Regions from separate parts of the Variovorax sp. J2P1-31 genome, predicted to be linked through region 2. Evidence: predicted binding sites of a transcription regulator. Region 2 holds the regulator's gene; each other region holds the start of a gene.

Region 1 (4,524 bases), 1.3 Mb from region 2:
CAACCAGTCCTCGGTGGCCAAGGCGCATCTGGAATTCGAGGCCGACGGCCGCATGAAGCCCTCGCCCTACCACGACCGCGTGGTCGACGTGATGGAGGAGCTGCTCAAGTTCACGCTGCTCACGCGCGACTGCGCGGACTACCTGGTCGACCGCTACAGCGAACGGCGCGAGAGCGCGGCGGCGCTGTCGCAGCGCGTGAACCTGCGCAGCATCTGATCCTTTCTTCAGAACAGGCTGCCCTGCCCCGCCGCCCCCGGCGGCCGGAAGGCGCCCAGGTCCAGCGGGATGCGCTGGCGGTTGAAGCCGATGCGATTCGTCGCTTTCTCGAAGCGCTGGCGGATCAGGTCGGCCCACAGGCCGCTGCCCTTCATGCGGGTGGCGAAGTCGGCGTCGTAGTCCTTGCCGCCGCGCATCTCGCGGATGCGCGCCATCACGCGCGCCGCGCGGTCGGGGTAGTGCAGCTCCAGCCACTGCTTGAACAGCGGCGCCACCTCCCAGGGCAGCCGCACCACCGTGTAGAAGGCGCAGCGCGCGCCCGCCTCCCAGGCGGCCTCGAGCACCTTCTCCATGTCGTCGGTGATGAAGGGGATCTGCGGCGCCACGCTCACGCCCACGGGCACGCCGGCCTCGGCCAGGGTGCGGATGGTGCGCAGCCGCCGCTGCGGCGAGGCGGCGCGCGGCTCCAGCTTGCGGGCCAGCGCGCCGTCGAGCGTGGTGACGGTCACGTAGACCGCGGCCAGGTGCTCGGCCGCCATGGGCGCGATCAGGTCCAGGTCGTGCTCGACCGCGCTGGACTTGGTGACCAGGCCGAAGGGGTGGCGGGTTTCCTGCAGCACCTCGATCACCGCGCGGGTCAGGCGCAGCTCGCGCTCGATCGGCTGGTAGCAGTCGGTCGCGGTGCCGATCGCGATCTGGCTGGGCCGGTAGCCCTTGCGGCCCAGTTCGGCGCGCAGCACCTCGGCCACGTTGCGCTTGGCGATCAGCTTGGTCTCGAAGTCCAGGCCGGGCGAGAGGTTGAGGTAGCTGTGGGTGGGCCGGGCGAAGCAGTAGATGCAGCCGTGCTCGCAGCCGCGGTAGGGATTGAGCGAGCGGTCGAAGGGGATGTCGGGCGAATCGTTCTCGCTGAGCACCGACTTCACGTTTTCGAAGCGCACCTCGGTCTGCAGCGGCAGCCATGCATCGGCCGCGGTTTCGTCGAGCGTGCCCCAGCCGTCGTCGTAGGCGTCGCGCACGTCGCGCTCGAAGCGGTGGGCCAGGCGGCTGGCCGCGCCGCGGCCCTTGAGGGCATACAGGGGGATGAAGGCGTCGGACATGATGGATACTGTATTTTCATACAGTATCGTCCTTCGACGGTCCCCGGTAAAGCCCGCGTCACCCCGCTTTACATCTGCGGTCCTGTCCTGCAACGCGGGGCGCGGTGATGCATTAAGTTACCAAGCCTTCTCCCTACCTCTTTGGACATACAACAATGCACAGCAAGACAAAGACCCGCACGCACAGCCAGAAGCTCTGGATCGCCGCCGCCACCACCTGCGCGGTGCTCGCGCTGAGCGCCTGCGGCAAGGCCGGCGACGCTGCGTCGAGCGTGAGCGCGGCGGCTTCGGCGGTCGGGGACAAGGTCAAGTCGGCGGCCAGCAACGTGGACACCGGCCAGGCGACCAGCGCCAAGCTCAACGGCTACACGCAGGGCTACAACAAGCTCATCGGCACCTTCGGCCTGCCCGAGACCCACGAGCGCTACCTCAAGCTCAACATTCCCAAGCGCAAGGCGACCGAGAACCTCTCGATCAGCGCCGGCTGGGTCGACATCTCGCTCGAGCAACTGAAAAAGGCCCGCGCACTCCCCGCCTCCGAACTCGGCGCACTGGACCAGAGCGCCGATGTGCTGATCGGCGATCTCGGCAAGCTCGTGACCCAGCTCAAGGCGCTCGAGGTCTACTACAGCTCCAAGGCCTACCAGGAAGACGACCTGGCCAAGGGCAAGGCGCAGGACGCCGAGGTGCGCACCGCCTTCGACAAGAGCACCGCCAGCATGAAGAGCTTCAGCGCCGTGCTGGGCACCGAGGAGAAGAAGCGCAGCGCGGCCATGCTGGCCAAGCTCAAGGCCTCGGGCGACATGCTGGGCTACAACACCAAGCTGGGCCTGCAGCAGGCCGAGGAGGTGGTGTCGCTGTTCGACAGCGAATCCGACATCCGCGACCCGGCCAAGTACCAGGCCGCCGATGCGATCGTGGCCTCGCTCGACAAGACCCTGGCCGAACAGCGCGAGCTCTATGCCGCGGCCAAGGACAAGGAGCCCCGCCCCGATTCGGCGCATGAGAGCACCGGCTCGTCGCTGGTCTCCTTCATCGGCACCTACCGCACGATGAAGCAGGCCAAGACCGCCAAGTCCTTCAACGACATGGTCAAGAAGTACAACGACGCGGTGACCAGCGCCAACCGACTGCGCGGCTGAGACCCAGCGCGGGTCCGCGCCCGCGGTTTTGACAATGGCATGAAAGGTGCAACATAGCTCCTGTCCGACAAGGCAAAGGGCGCTCGGCGGCCCAATCCGGGTCGGGCATACGGTTCAATGAACGTTGTCGCAAGGGCGCCGCCGGAATTCGCCGGACCCGCCCGCGCAGGAGGATTCCACCCGTGCACACCCCATCCCCACGCCTGAGCGAGCAGGACGTCTGGCTATTCCGTGAAGGCACGCATGCAGAGATGCACCGTGCCATGGGTTGCCAGCTGCAGCCCGAGGGCGGCGCGACCTTCGCGGTCTGGGCGCCCAACGCGCGCGGCGTGTCCGTGGTGGCCGACTGGAACGGCTGGAACGACACCGCGCTGCGGCTCGCGCCACGCCCCGACGGCAGCGGCATCTGGGAAGGCTTCTCGCCCGACGCGGTGCAAGGCGCGGTCTACAAGTACCGCGTGTTCGACCGCAATGGCCACTCGGTCGACAAGGCCGACCCCTTCGCCTTCTATGCCGAGCACCCGCCGGCCACCGGCTCGCGCGTCTGGTCGATCGACGACTACGCATGGAACGACGCCGACTGGATGCAGCAGCGCGGCCCGAAGAATGCGCTCGATGCGCCGATGTCGGTCTACGAATTGCACCCCGGCTCCTGGCAGCGCCAGGGCGGCGAGATGCTGGGCTGGCGCGAGCTCGCCGAGCGACTGGCGGCCTATGTGGTCGACCTGGGCTTCACCCACGTCGAGCTGATGCCCGTGACCGAGCATCCCTTCTACGGATCCTGGGGCTACCAGACCACCGGCTACTTCGCGCCCACGGCGCGCTACGGCACGCCGCAGGACTTCATGGCCTTCGTCGACCACCTGCACAGCCGCGGCATCGGCGTGCTGCTCGACTGGGTGCCCTCGCACTTCCCGACCGATGCGCACGGGCTCTCGGTGTTCGACGGCACCCACTTGTTCGAGCACGAAGACCCGCGCCAGGGCTTCCATCCCGAATGGAACTCGAGCATCTTCAACTACGGCCGCAACGAGGTGCGCAGCTTCCTGATCTCCTCGGCGCTGTTCTGGCTCGATCGCTACCACCTCGACGGCCTGCGCGTCGACGCCGTGGCCTCGATGCTCTACCTCGACTACGCGCGCCAGCCCGGCGAGTGGATCCCCAACAAGGACGGCGGCCGCGAGAACCTCGAGGCGGTCGAGTTCCTGCGCGACCTCAACCGCGCCGTCTACCGCGCACACCCCGACACCGTCTCGGTGGCCGAGGAATCGACCGCCTGGCCCAACGTGTCGCGGCCCACCGACATGGGCGGCCTGGGCTTCGGCATGAAGTGGAACATGGGCTGGATGCACGACACCCTGGCCTACTTCGCCAAGGACCCGGTGCACCGCCGGCACCACCACCACCAGCTGACCTTCTCGCTGGTCTATGCCTTCAACGAGAACTTCGTGCTGCCGCTCTCGCACGACGAGGTGGTGCACGGCAAGGGCTCGCTGATCAACAAGATGCCCGGCGACAGCTGGCAGCAGTTCGCCAACCTGCGCGCGCTGTTCGGCCTGATGTGGGCGCACCCGGGCAAGAAGCTGCTGTTCATGGGCGGCGAGTTCGGCCAGCGCCGCGAGTGGACGCACGACGGCGAACTCGAATGGTGGGTCGCGGGCACCGAAGGCCACGGCGGCCTGCAGCATTTCGTGCGCGAACTCAACCGCGTCTACAAGGCCGAGCCCGCGCTGTACGAGCTCGACTTCTCGCCCGAGGGCTTCGAGTGGGTCGAGGCCGACGATGCACAGCGCAGCGTGTTCGCCTTCCTGCGCAAGGCCAGGGACGGCGCGCCGGTGCTGGTGCTGTGCAACCTCACGCCGCTGCCGCGCACCAACTACACGGTGGGCGTGCCGCTGGCCGGCGAATGGCAGGAGCTGCTCAACAGCGACGCCCGCGACTACGGCGGCGCGGGCTGGGGCAACCTGGGCGGCGCCCAGACCTCGCCCCTGCCCGCGCACGGCCGCCATCACTCGCTCAACCTCACGCTGCCGCCCCTGTCCACCCTGATCCTCAAGCACGTGCCCCA
Region 2 (4,524 bases):
TCGACCCCGCGCTGATCGACGCCGTGGCCCGGGTGCTGGCGGCGCAGGACGAAGCCGTGATGAGCACGGCGGCCCACCCGATCGGCAGCACCGAGGAGTTCGCCAATCCCAACGTGGTGAAGGTGGTGCTCGACGCACGCGGCCACGCGCTCTATTTCAGCCGGGCGCCGATTCCCTGCTGGCGCGACGGCGCGGCGCTCGAAGGCGCGCCGGCCCTGCCGCGCGACCCGGCGCCGCTGCGCCACATCGGCATCTACGGCTACCGCGCCGGCTTCATCCGGCGCTTTCCGAGCCTGCCGCCGGCCCCGGTCGAAAGCACCGAGGCGCTGGAACAGTTGCGTGCGCTGTGGCATGGCTTTCGCATCGCGGTGCACGTCAGCGCTGACAACCCGGGACCGGGCGTCGACACGCCGGAGGACCTGGCGCGCGTGCGCGCCCTCTTCGCCAGCGGCTGAGTCCCTGTCCCGCGCGGCATTTCGTCACGAAAAACGCATGCTATCCTCGAAGCAACTCCGTCTTGCAGAGGGCCGCTTTGGCGTGCACGGCGTGACAGAAATCTAAGAACCGTCCGAGGACACCATGAGACTGATTTTGTTGGGCGCCCCCGGCGCAGGTAAAGGCACGCAAGCCGCTTTCATCTGCCGCAAATACAACATTCCGCAAATCTCGACCGGCGACATGCTGCGCGCCGCCGTCAAAGCCGGCACGCCGCTGGGCCTGCAGGCCAAGGCCGTGATGGACGCAGGCGCGCTGGTGAGCGACGACCTGATCATCAACCTGGTGAAGGAGCGCATCGCGCTGCCCGATTGCGCCAGCGGCTTCTTGTTCGACGGCTTCCCGCGCACCCTGCCGCAGGCCGACGCGATGCGCGCGGCGGGCGTCAAGCTCGACTACGTGCTCGAGATCGACGTGCCCTTCAGCGACATCATCGAACGCATGAGCGGCCGCCGCTCCCATCCGGCCTCGGGCCGCACCTACCACGTCAAGTTCAACCCGCCCAAGGTCGAAGGCAAGGACGACGCGACCGGCGAGGACCTGATCCAGCGCGAAGACGACAAGGAAGAGACCGTGCGCAAGCGGCTCGACGTCTACAGCCAGCAGACCCGCCCGCTGGTGGACTACTACGCCGCCTGGGCCCAGGCCGAGCCGGCGCTCGCGCCCAAGTACCGCGCCATCAGCGGCGTCGGCACGGTCGACGAGATCACCCAGCGCGCGCTGGCCGCCCTGGGCAACTGATCGAATCCGCCGGGCGGCGCGGGCTCACGCCTCCGGCGCCGCCAGCAGCAGTTCCAGCATCAGGGCGATGCGTGCCTTCACCGGCGTGAGGGCGCCGGCATCGCGCAGCGCCGCATGCGGCGTGGCCAGGATCCGGCCTTCGCTGCAACGGGTGGCACGCAGCACGGCCACGCCTTCCTGTTGCGCCTGCACGGCCGCAGCCTCCAGCGCCTGATGCAGCGAGCCGTTGCCCGTGGCCGCCAGCACCAGGCCCTGCACCGCATCGGCGGCGCCTGAGCGACGTTCCTGCAGCAAGGCCTCGACCAAGCGCCCGCCCGCGCCGGCGTGGCTCATGAGGATCTCCACACGCGGCCAGTCCGCGATGGCCGTCCGCCCGACCCGCGCCAGCCGCGCGGCCGCCTCGTCCTCGCGCGCCGGCCCTGGGCGCAGCCAGCGCACGGCCCCCTCCTCCACATAGCCCAGCGGACCGGCATCGCCCGAAGCGAAGGCGTCGAGGCGGTAGGTGTGGACCTTCTGCACATCCAGGGCGCCGTGCACCGTGCCGGCACAGGCGGCCATCACGCCGGACGCGCCCGGCATCGCGGCCACCGCGATCGCGTCGCGCAGGTTCTGCGGCCCGTCGGGGGCCAGCGCGGTGGCCGGGCGCATGGCGCAGGTCAGCACCACGGGCTTGGTGGGCGCCAGCACCGAGTGCAGGAAGAAGGCCGTTTCCTCGAGCGTGTCTGTGCCGTGTGTGATCACCACGCCGAGCACTTCGTCGCACGCCAGCCACTCGTTGCAGCGCGCCGCCAGCGCCTGCCACACCGCGAAATCCATGTCCTTGCTGTCCAACTGGGCGACCTGTTCGCTCTTCAGCGCCAATCCGTCGGGCAGGGACAGTTGCCGCACCAGCGCCTCCACCCCGATCTGCCCGGCGACATAGCCGAGGTTGTCGCCGGCGGAGGCCGCCTGCCCGGCGATCGTGCCGCCGGTGCCCAGCACCACCACGCAGGGGCTCGTTTCACTTTTTGTCACCATGGCTTGCAAAGTCCGGAAAACTGTTTAAAAATACAGGCACTGGATAAACAGACAGCGCCAAGGAGATTCACCATGCAGTTCGCCGTCAAGCTTACCGCCCGTCAGCAGCAGATTCTGGACCTGATCCGCGCCACCATCGCCCGGACCGGGGCGCCGCCGACGCGTGCGGAGATCGCGGCCGAGCTCGGCTTCAAGTCGGCCAACGCCGCCGAGGAGCATCTGCAGGCGCTGGCGCGCAAGGGCGCGATCGAGCTGCTCAGCGGCACCTCGCGCGGCATCCGGCTCAAGGGCGATGCGCTGCGTTCGCTCAACCAGTCCCGCGACAACCAGTTCTCGCTGTCCCTGCCGGGCATGGCCCAGCTGGCCCTGCCGCTGGTCGGCCGCGTGGCGGCCGGCTCGCCGATCCTGGCGCAGGAACACGTGGACCAGACCTACTACGTCGAGAACACGCTGTTCCAGCACCAGCCCGACTACCTGCTCAAGGTGCGCGGCATGTCGATGCGCGACGCCGGCATCATGGACGGCGACCTGCTGGCCGTGCAGTCCACCAAGGAGGCGCGCAACGGCCAGATCGTGGTGGCCCGGCTCGGCGACGAGGTCACGGTGAAGCGGCTCAAGCGCAACAAGACCGTGATCGAGCTGCACGCCGAAAACCCCGACTACCCGACCATCGTGGTGCAGCCCGGCGAGCCCTTCGAGATCGAAGGCCTGGCCGTCGGGCTCATCCGCAACACGATGCTGATGTAGGCCTCTTCCAAATCCAAACGGCTGCGCCAGGTGGCGGGCGTATGGCATGAGGCCATCACCCTGTCGCAGCCGGATCGACGCAATCCTGCCTGTGTTCAACCTCTGACTTCTGGAGTTCGCATGGGATTCGTTTTGCTCACTTTCGTGGATCTGCTGTCGCCGCTGCAATCGCTGGCCACCCGCTGGATGCCGGCGCAACGCGCACGCCGCGGCAATGGCGGCGGCATCGACCTCCGCTCGGACCTGCACTATGTGGCGGTGCGGCCCTCCTGCACGGCCAAGAACAACGATGCGCCGCACACGGCCACCGCCGCGTCGCGCGTCACGCGCCCGCTCCGCGTGGTGCGCACGGTCGACGCGCAGCAGCCGGGCCGGCGCGCCGGGCGCGTGGTGATCTCGGGCCGATTGGCCGATGTCTGCGCCGAACTCGATCGCCTCGCCGCGCTCGAGGCGGCGGAGAACATGCACAAGCCGCACGCGCTGCACTGAGCGGCAGCGCCAGCGCCGCGGCCGTGGGCCGTCGGCGCGCGACACCCTCCATGGCCCCGTGCATCCGGTTACGGGTGGTCGGTGCCATGGCATGCGCATGCTTTCGGATGACGCGAGGCACAATGGCACGCCATGAACATTGTGATTCTTGACGACTACCAGGACGCGGTGCGCAAACTGCAATGCGCGGCCAAACTCGATGCCTACGCCGCCAAGGTCTATACGAACACAGTCAGGGGCGTCGGCCAGCTGTCGGTACGGCTCAAGGATGCCGACGTGATCGTGCTGATCCGCGAGCGCACCCAGATCTCCAGGCAACTGATCGAGAAGCTGCCCAAGCTCAAGCTGATCTCGCAGACCGGCCGCATCGGCAACCACATCGACATCGGTGCCTGCACCGAACAAGGCGTGGCCGTGGCCGAAGGCAGCGGGTCGCCCCTGGCGCCGGCCGAACTGACCTGGGCGCTGATCATGGCGGCCATGCGCCGCCTGCCGCAGTACATCAGCAACCTCAAGCACGGCGCCTGGCAACAGGCAGGCCTCAAGTCGGCTTCGATGCCGCCCAACTTCGGCCTGGGTTCGGTGCTCAAGGGCAAGACGCTCTGCATCTGGGGCTACGGCCGCATCGGCCGCATGGTGGCGCGCTACGGCCAGGCCTTCGGCATGCAGGTGCTGATCTGGGGCCGCGACCAGAGCCGGGACCAGGCGCGCTCCGACGGCTTCCAGGTCGCCACCAGCCGCGAGGCCTTCTTCGCCGCCGCCGACGTGCTGACCATCCACCTGCGCTTGAACGACCAGACCCGCGGCATCCTGACGCTGGAGGACCTGTCGCGCATGAAGCCGACCGCGCTGTTCGTCAACACCTCGCGCGCCGAACTGGTCGAGCCCGATGCCCTGCTCGCGGCGCTCAACCGCGGGCGCCCCGGCATGGCGGCCATCGACGTGTTCGAAAGCGAGCCGCCGCTGCAGGGCCACGCGCTGCTGCGGCTGGAGAACTGCATCTGCACGCCGCACATCGGCTATGTCGAGCAGGAC
Region 3 (4,524 bases), 190 kb from region 2:
GTCGTGTGCGAGGGCGGCCGCGCGGTCGAGCGGGTCGCGCCAGGTGTGGAAGGCCAGGTCGAAGGTGCTGTTGTGCACCAGGTAGAGCAGCTTGCCGCGCAGGTCGCGGAAGGCCTGCACCGTCTGCTCGGGCGTCATGTGCACCGCGGGCCAGTAGCTGTCGTAGGCGCCGTTCTCCATCAGCGCGAGGTCGAAGCCGCCGAAGCGTTCGCCGATCTGCGCGAAGCCCGGGAAGTAGCCCGAGTCGCCGCTGTAGAAGATGCGCTCGCCGCCGCTCTCGATCACCCACGAGGCCCAGAGCGTGCTGTCGCGGTCCCAGAGCGTGCGGCCCGAGAAATGCTGCGAGGGTGTGGCGGTGATCTGCACCGCGCCATGGTGGCTCGCCTGCCACCAGTCGAACTCCTCGATGCGCTCGCGCGCCACGCCCGCATCGCGCAGCCGCGCGCCCACGCCCAGCGGCACGAAGTAGCGCTGCACGCGCTCGCGCAGCGTGTCGATGGCGGCCAGGTCGAGGTGGTCGTAGTGGTCGTGCGACAGGATCAGCCCCTCGATCGGCGGCAGCTCGGCCAGCGTGAGCGGCGGCGCGTGGAAGCGCTTGGGCCCGAACCACTGGACCGGCGAGGCGCGTTCGCTGAACACCGGGTCGATCAGCCAGTACTTGCCGTGCAGCTTGAGCAGGTGCGAGGAATGGCCCAGGCGCACCACGTGGTTGGCCGCGGGGTCGAGCGCATCGAGCGCGGCGCGGTCGAGCTTCCTTACCGGGATCGGGTCGACCGGCACCGTGCCCTGCTTGGTCGCGGTGAGGAAGCGCGACCAGATCTTCCAGCCGCTTTCCGAGGGCAGGGCCTGCGGATTGGGCATGTTGCGGAAGCGGCATTCGCCGCCCATCTGGGGCGATGCCGCGGCGCGCGGATCGCATTCGTTGCCGGTGGCGCAGCCGGTCGCGAGCAGGCCCAGGACGGCGGTGAGGAAGCAGGCGGCCAGGCGGCCAGGCAGGAAATGCATGGAAGGGGCGCCTGAGGCGCGCAAGAGAAAAGAAGGGCGCGCGAGCTTAGCGCCGCCGGCCTGACCCGACGAAGTGCGGGGCGAAAGGTCAATCCGACGGCCTCAACCCGCTGCGGCATTCCGATAGCCACAACACATGGCAATCGTCGAGATACTGTATAAAAATACAGTTAACTGTCGATCCACCATGGGCCTGCCTTCCATCTCCTCGTCCTTCGTTTCCGCCCGCCACAACGTCTGGCGCGGCGACGAGCTGGGCGCGGCCGACCTGCCGGTGCTGGGCACCGGCCATGCCGTGCTCGATGCCGAGCTGCCCGGCGGCGGCTGGCCCGTGGGTGCGATGACCGAGCTGCTGCAAGCCCGGCCCGAGGCGCATGTGTGGGCGCTGCTGCTGCCCGCGCTGGCGCGCGCGGTGGCCGAGCGCGGCGGGCCGGTGATGCTGATCGGCGCACCTTACGAGCCCTTCGGGCCGGCGCTGGCCGCGGGCGGCCTGCCCAGCGCGGCGCTGATGTGGGTCCGGGGCCAGAGCTCGGCCGAATGCACCTGGGCCTGCGAGCAGGCGCTGCGCTGCGCCGACGTGGCGGCCGTGCTGGCCTGGCTGCCGCAGGCGCGCGCCAGCGAACTGCGCCGGCTGCAATTGGCGGCCGCCCAGCACGAAGGCCTGCTGTTCGTGATGCGGCCCGAGGCCGTGGCGCAGTCGGCCTCGCCGGCGCGGCTGCGGCTGCAGCTGGTGGCGGCCGAAGAGGGGCGCATGGATGTGCACCTGCTCAAGCGCCGCGGCCCGCCGCTCGCGCAGCCCTTGAGCCTGCCGGCCCGCAGCGCGCGCCTGGCGGCCCTGCTGGCCGCCAGCCAGCGGCGCCGCGAGGGAAAGATGGCACCACCACCCCCCGCAGCCCGGGGCGCGACCGTGGTCCGACTCGACCTGCGCCGTCGCAGAGAGGAGGGCGCCCATGCAGTGGATCGCCTTGCGCTGGTGGGCTGAAGCGCCCCAGGCGGCGGCCACCGACCCGGTGCCGGCCGCCTTGCCGATGACCCTCGAAACCCTGGGCTGGTGGGCGCTGCAGTTCACGCCGCGCGTGGCCTGGCTCGACGAGGCGCTGGTGCTCGAGGTCTCGGCCTGCGAACGGCTCTGGGGCGGCCAGCAGCAGCTCATGCGCCTGATGAGCAGCTGGAACCCCGTGCCCGACAGCCGCCTGCAGAAGGTGCAGGGCGCCACCGCGCTGGTCGCGCTGGCCCGGCTGCGGCTGTTCGCGCTGGGCCAGCGGCCGCCGGCCGACATCCCGGCCGCCTTGCCGCTGCACACGCTCACGCTCGCGCGCCCCCATCTGGACGTGCTGGCGCGCCTGGGCTGCCGCACCTGGGGCGACGTGGCGGCGCTGCCGCGCGGCGGTCTGTCGCGGCGCTTCGGCGCGGCACTGCGCGAGGCGCTGGACATGGCCTGGGGCCGGCATCCCGAGCGCCACACCTGGCTCACGCTGCCCGACGTGTTCGAACAGAAGCTGGAACTGCCCGCGCTGGCCGAGAACGCGCACGAACTCATGTGGTCGGCCAACCGGCTGCTGGCCGCGCTGCAGATCTGGCTGCGCGCGCGCCAGCGCGGCGCCCTGGCGCTCGAGCTCGAATGGACGCTGGACCTCAAGCGCTACGACGGCGTCGACCTGCCGCCGTACCAGCGCATCACGGTGCGCACCGCCGAGCCCACCCAGGACATGGCGCACCTGCGCCGCCTGATGAGCGAGCGGCTGGCGCTCACCCAACTGGCCGCGCCCGCGAGCTGGCTGCGCCTGCGCTCGCTCGACACCCAGCCCTGGGCCGGCGCCAGCACCAGCTTCCTGCCCGAGGACAACCGCAAGGGCGACAGGCTGCACGAGATGGTCGAGCGGCTCAGCGCCCGGCTCGGTCCGCGGGCGGTGCAGGTGCCGGTGCCGCGGGCCGACCACCGGCCCGAGGCCATGCAGGACTGGCGCCCGGCCTTGCAGAAGGTGGCCCCGCCCGCGAAGCAGCCAGGGCGGCAGCAGCCCGACAGCCTGCTGCCGCCCTGGCTGCTGCGCGAGCCGCTGCCGCTGGAGGTGCACGACGGCCATCCCTGGTATCAGGGCCGGCTGCAGTCCCTGGTCGGCCCGCAGCGCATCGAGGCCGGCTGGTGGGGCGATGGCGCGCAGGACGCAGGTGGCCACCTGGCGCTGCGCGACTACTTCGTGGCCCAGAGCCCCGAGGCCGGCCTGCTGTGGGTGTTCCGCGAACGCGCCTCGGGTGGTTTCGCCGCTGCCGATGCGGCGCGCTGGTTCCTGCAGGGGATCTATGCCTGAACTCACCGACAAACAGATGCAGGCGCGCCAGCCTACGCGGCTGCAGGCGAGGCCGTCGCAACCCGGCGTGCCGGCGCAGGGCCTGCCCGGCTATGCCGAGCTGCATTGCCTGACGAATTTCAGCTTCCAGCGCGGCGCCTCGCGGCCCGACGAACTCGTGGCCCAGGCCTACCACCTGGGCTACCAGGCGCTGGCCATCACCGACGAATGCTCGGTCGCGGGCATCGTGCGCGCGCACGTCGCGTTGCGCGAGCTGCCCGCCGTGCTGGACGAGTGGGAGAAAAAGAACCCCGACGAGCCGCCGATCCCGCGCAACCCCGACTTCCGGCTGTTGTTCGGCAGCGAGTTCCGCTTCGAACGCTTCAAGCTGGTGGCCATTGCGCACGACCTCGAAGGCTGGGGCCACCTCTGCGAATTCATCACCGCCGCGCGCACCACCGAAGCGCCCAAGGGCGAGTACCAGGTGAGTTGGGAAGGCAGCCAGGTGGCCTCGCTGCAGCACTGCGAGATCCTGTGGGTGCCGCAGCGCGCGCCGGGCGGTGCGATGGACATCGCCGCGATGTGCGCCGACGTGGCCGCGGCCCAGGCGCTCTACGGCGAGCACCTGTGGATCGCGGTCGAGCTGCTCAACGAGCTCGACGACGACCTCTGGCTCGCGACGCTCGAGCAGGTGGGCGAGGCCACGGGCGTGCCTTTGGTCGCGGCCGGCGATGTGCACATGCACCAGCGCTCGCGCAAGCCGCTGCAGGACGTGATCACCGCGATCCGCGAGGGCCGGCCGGTGGCCGAATGCGGCTTTGCGCTGCAGGGCAATGCCGAGCGGTACCTGCGTCCGCGCATCCGGCTGGCGAAGCTGTACCCGGCCGAACTGGTGGCGAACACGCTGATCGTGAAGGACCGCTGCCGCTTCGACCCCGACGCCATCAAGGCCCATTACCAGTACCCGCTGGAGCTGCTGGGCAACGGCGAGACACCGGCGCAGACGCTGGTGCGCAAGACCTGGGAGGGGGCGCGCACCCGCTATCCGCGCGGCGTGCCGGACAAGGTGCGCATGCAGGTCCAGCACGAACTCGACCTGATCATCGAGAAGCACTACGAGATGTTCTTCCTGACCGTGGAGGACATCGTGGCATTTGCGCGTTCAAAGGAGATCCTCTGCCAGGGCCGCGGCTCCTCGGCCAACTCGGCGGTCTGCTACTGCCTGGGCATC
Region 4 (4,524 bases), on a different contig from region 2:
ACCTGGCGCAGCGCGCGGCTGCGGCCCTGCGCGATGCCCAGCATCAGGTAGAGCGGCATGAAGCCCAGCAGCAGCAGGGCGACCAGCACCGAAGGCGTGAACAGCAGTGCGATCACCGCACCCGCGCCGCCGGCACGCGCCGCGGGCATGCCCGGGCCGCTCAGCTGGCTGACGTAGAAGAAGAACACGCCGCCACCGAGCAGGATGGCCAGCAGCGCACTCTTGAAGACGGCGCCGGCGAAGGCGGTGCCGGCGCGCAGGCCGGTGCGGCCGAGGGATGGGGTGGGGTTCGACGACATGGGCGGATCATGCCAGCCGCTTGGGGGCCGCCCGACATGGGTCCGCCCCTCACTCGTCGTCGAGTTCGCTGCGCAGCACCTTGCCGACCACCGCGGCGGAGAAGCCCCGCGCCATGAGGAAGCGCGCCTGTTTGGCACGTTCCTTCGCATCCTGCGGCAATGCATCGAAGCGGCGCCGCCAGACTTCGCGCGCGCGCGCCTGTTCGCTGTCTTTCAGCTGCGCCACCGCTTCGGAGATAGCCTCGGGCGCGACGCCCTTCTGCTGCAGCTCCTGCCGCACCCGCGCGGCGCCCATGCGCGAAGCGCGCTGGTTGATCACCGACTGCACCACGCGCGACTCGCTGATGAAGTCCTTGGCCGCCAGTTCGTCGAGCGCCTGCGCCAGCGTGCCTGGCACCTCTTCGTACTTCGCCAGCTTGCGTTCGAGCTCGGGCCGCGAATGCTCGCGCTGGCTCAGCAAGCGCAGCGCGCGGCCCTTGAGGGAAGGAGCGGCAAAACCCATGAAGGCTTGAAGCGATCAGGTGGCGAACACCGGCCGCGCGGCCGGCGCCCGCCGCCCGATCAGGCCTGCGGCTGCTGCTTGGCCGCCTTGGCGTCGGCCTTGGCCTTCGCCTTGGCTTCGGCTTCGGCCGCTTCCGAGCCCGCATCGGCCGCCAGCAGCGGGATGCCCAGCGACTCGCGCACCTTGTTCTCGATCTCGCGCGACAGCGTCGGGTTCTCGCGCAGGAATTCGCGCGCGTTGTCGCGGCCCTGGCCGATCTTCTCGCCGTTGTAGGCGTACCAGGCGCCCGACTTGTCGACGATCTTGGCGGTCACGCCCATGTCGATGATCTCGCCTTCGCGGCTGATGCCCTCGCCGAACAGGATGTCGAACTCGGCCGTCTTGAAGGGCGGGCTGACCTTGTTCTTGACCACCTTGACCTTGGTCTCGTTGCCGATCGCCTCTTCGCCCTTCTTGATGGTGCCGATGCGGCGGATGTCCAGCCGCACCGAGGCGTAGAACTTCAGCGCGTTGCCGCCGGTGGTGGTCTCGGGCGAGCCGAACATCACGCCGATCTTCATCCGGATCTGGTTGATGAAGATGACCATGCAGTTGGTCTTCTTGATGCTCGAGGTCAGCTTGCGCAGCGCCTGGCTCATCAGGCGGGCCTGCAGGCCGGGCAGCGAGTCGCCCATGTCGCCTTCGATTTCGGCGCGCGGCGTGAGCGCGGCCACCGAGTCGACCACGATCAGGTCGACCGCGCCGGAGCGCACCAGCGAATCGACGATCTCGAGCGCCTGCTCGCCGGTGTCGGGCTGGCTGATCAGCAGGTCGGACAGGTTGACGCCCAGCTTCTGGGCGTACTGCACGTCGAGCGCATGCTCGGCGTCGACGAAGGCGCAGGTGCCGGCCTGCTTCTGCATCTGGGCGATGACCTGCAGCGTGAGCGTGGTCTTGCCCGAGGATTCAGGGCCGTAGATCTCGATCACGCGGCCGCGCGGCAGGCCGCCGACGCCCAGCGCGATGTCCAGGCCCAGCGAACCGGTGGAGACCACCTGCACGTCCTCCAGGGCCTCGCCCTCGCCCAGCCGCATGATCGTGCCCTTGCCGAACTGCTTTTCGATCTGCGCGAGCGCGGCCTGCAGGGCCTTGGCCTTTTCGCTGCCGGCCACCGAGATGCTGCTGCCCTTGACGAGTGCGTCCATGAGAAATCTCCTTGAATATCAACGGGTTGTTGGGTTTTCATCCCGCTGCTTTTAATGACAGGCTGGATGCTTGAACAGTAGTGTAGCGGGCAGTAATTTGATGGCAACCCACTTTTTTGTCAGTTTGCCTTACCATTAACGGATGAGCGACCACCCCTTCGCGGCCGACCCCGACGCCTGGCGCCAGACCCACCTGGGCCGGCTGCTGGGCCATGCGATGCGGCGTTTCGACGAGCGCGTGCTGGCGCTGATGGCGCACGACGCCGAGGTGCCGCTGGCCTTGTCGAACCTCGCGGCGCGCGCGCAGGTCAGCGCGGCCCACATCCACATCACGCGGCACCTGGCGCGCGGCGGCTCGCGCCTGACCGAACTGGCCGAGCGCGCCGGCATGAGCAAGCAGGCCATGGGCACGCTGGTCGACCAGTGCGAGGCCTGGGGCCTGGTCACGCGCGAAGCCGATCCGCTGGACGCACGCGCGCGGCGGGTGCGCTTCACGGCCGACGGGCTGGCCTGGCTCGAGGCCTTCCGCCGGGCGGTGGCGCAGGCGGAAGCCGAGTTCCGCGCCAGTGTGGGCGACGAGATCGCCACCGTGGTCACGATCGGCCTCGAGGCCTACGCCGGCTGATCGGCGAAAAGCTGCGCCAACGCAAGGGTCGCCGGCAGGCCCACGCCTAGAATCCGCCGCGGAGACGAGTAAAAAAGCGCAACGATGCGCCCCACAAGCCGGAGGTGGCTCATGCGGATTCTGATTGCGGAAGACGACCAGGTGCTGGCCGATGCCCTGCTGCGCAGCCTGCGCACCTCGGGCGCGGCCGTGGACCGCGTGGCCACCGGCTCGCAGGCCGATGCCGCGCTGATGACCAACAGCGAGTTCGACCTGCTGATCCTCGACCTGGGCCTGCCCAACCTGCACGGCCTGGAAATCCTCAAGCGGCTGCGCGCGCGCGGCTCGCAGCTGCCGGTGCTGGTGCTCACCGCGGCCGACAGCGTGGAAGAACGCGTCAAGGGCCTGGACCACGGCGCCGACGACTACATGGCCAAGCCCTTCAGCCTGCAGGAGCTCGAGGCCCGCGTGCGTGCGCTCACGCGGCGCGGCATGGGCGGCACCAGCAACGCGATCAAGCACGGCCCGCTGGTCTACGACCAGGCCGGCCGCGTGGCCACCATCGACGGCAAGATGATCGAACTCTCGGCCCGCGAGCTGGGCCTGCTCGAGGTGCTGCTGCAGCGCGCCGGCCGGCTGGTCAGCAAGGACCAGCTGGTCGAGCGGCTGTGCGAGTGGGGCGAGGAGGTGAGCATCAACGCCATCGAGGTCTACATCCACCGCTTGCGCAAGAAGATCGAGAAAGGCCCGATCCGCATCGCGACGGTGCGCGGCCTGGGATACTGCCTCGAGAAAATTGCCCCCTGATGCACCTTCGCGCAGTGCCCGTCGCCCGCTCCGTCCGTCGAGCCTGGGGGCGGGCGTGAAGCTCTTCCAGCGCGCCCAGCGCTCCCTGTTCGGCGAGATCCTCGACTGGATGCTCACGCCGCTGCTGCTGCTGGTGCCGGTGAGCATCGGCGTGACCTGGCTGGTGGCGCAGGGCATCGCCAACGCGCCCTTCGACCGCGCGCTCGAGAACAACGTGCGCACGCTGGCCCGGCTGCTGGTGGTGCAGGACGGCCGCATCCAGTTCCCGCTGCCGCAGGCCGCGCGCGACATCCTGAGCGGGGACGACACCGACGTCGTCTACTACCAGGTGCTCGACGGCCGCGGCCAGCTGCTGAGCGGCGAGCGCGACGTGCCGCCGCCGCACTCCGACGAGCTGCCGACCACCGGCATGGTCTACCTGCACGACGCCACCATGCGCGGCAAGGCGGTGCGCATCGGCTCGCTGTGGGTGCCGGGCGCCACGCCCGAGGCGCCGCATGCGCTGGTGCAGGTGGCCGAGACGCGCGAGAAGCAGTCGGTGCTGGCCACCGAGATCATCAAGGGCGTGCTGCTGCCGCAGTTCGCGATCCTGCCGCTGGCGGTGCTGCTGATCTGGCTGGCGCTGGTGCGCGGCATCAAGCCGCTGTCGGTGGTGGAGGCGCGCATCCGCGAGCGCCGGCCCGACGACCTGAGCCCGCTCGACGAATCGGGCGTGCCGCTGGAGGTGATCCCGCTGGTGTCGTCGGTCAACGAACTGCTCAACAAGCTGCACGATTCGATCGCCACGCAGAAGCGCTTCCTGGCCGATGCCGCGCACCAGCTCAAGACGCCGCTGGCCGGGCTGCGCATGCAGGCCGACCTGGCGCAGCGCGAAGGCGCCAACGCCGAGGAGCTCAAGCAGTCGCTCAAGCAGATCGGCCGCGCCAGCGTGCGCGCCACCCACACGGTCAACCAGCTGCTGTCGCTGGCGCGCGCCGAGGGCAGCAGCGCCACGCTGGGCCGCCAGGCCTGCGACCTCGCGCGCCTGACCATCGAGGTGGTGCGCGAAGCCGTGCCGCGCGCCATCGAGCGGCGCATCGACCTGGGCTACGACGGCGCCGAGGCCGGCACGCCGGGCGTGACGCTGCA

What was found. Region 2 encodes LexA, which represses DNA repair genes until DNA is damaged. Its sites were predicted from a motif close to ACTGTATNNNNATACAGT; they were not measured.
Region 1: the regulator LexA is predicted to act here: its motif matches at 1,322-1,339, upstream of QTI20_RS02400 (PA0069 family radical SAM protein).
Region 3: the regulator LexA is predicted to act here: its motif matches at 1,159-1,176, upstream of imuA (translesion DNA synthesis-associated protein ImuA).
Region 4: the regulator LexA is predicted to act here: its motif matches at 2,047-2,064, upstream of recA (recombinase RecA).

The regions. Positions count from the first base shown of each region.
Region 1 covers NZ_JASZYA010000001.1:525,257-529,780, reverse strand. Annotated here, with positions in the region: gene arsH (arsenical resistance protein ArsH) at 1-217, shown strand, start outside; gene QTI20_RS02400 (PA0069 family radical SAM protein) at 226-1,314, opposite strand; gene QTI20_RS02395 (DUF3829 domain-containing protein) at 1,470-2,456, shown strand; gene glgB (1,4-alpha-glucan branching protein GlgB) at 2,639-4,524, shown strand, end outside.
Region 2 covers NZ_JASZYA010000001.1:1,864,758-1,869,281, forward strand. Annotated here, with positions in the region: gene kdsB (3-deoxy-manno-octulosonate cytidylyltransferase) at 1-455, shown strand, start outside; gene adk (adenylate kinase) at 580-1,236, shown strand; gene QTI20_RS08630 (asparaginase) at 1,261-2,253, opposite strand; gene lexA (transcriptional repressor LexA) at 2,326-3,000, shown strand; gene QTI20_RS08640 (hypothetical protein) at 3,121-3,489, shown strand; gene QTI20_RS08645 (D-2-hydroxyacid dehydrogenase family protein) at 3,622-4,524, shown strand, end outside.
Region 3 covers NZ_JASZYA010000001.1:2,056,142-2,060,665, reverse strand. Annotated here, with positions in the region: gene QTI20_RS09550 (MBL fold metallo-hydrolase) at 1-1,005, opposite strand, end outside; gene imuA (translesion DNA synthesis-associated protein ImuA) at 1,193-1,987, shown strand; gene QTI20_RS09540 (Y-family DNA polymerase) at 1,956-3,314, shown strand; gene QTI20_RS09535 (error-prone DNA polymerase) at 3,307-4,524, shown strand, end outside.
Region 4 covers NZ_JASZYA010000004.1:245,359-249,882, forward strand. Annotated here, with positions in the region: gene QTI20_RS26630 (hypothetical protein) at 1-299, opposite strand, end outside; gene recX (recombination regulator RecX) at 349-801, opposite strand; gene recA (recombinase RecA) at 861-1,985, opposite strand; gene QTI20_RS26645 (MarR family winged helix-turn-helix transcriptional regulator) at 2,128-2,610, shown strand; gene QTI20_RS26650 (response regulator) at 2,722-3,396, shown strand; gene QTI20_RS26655 (sensor histidine kinase) at 3,452-4,524, shown strand, end outside.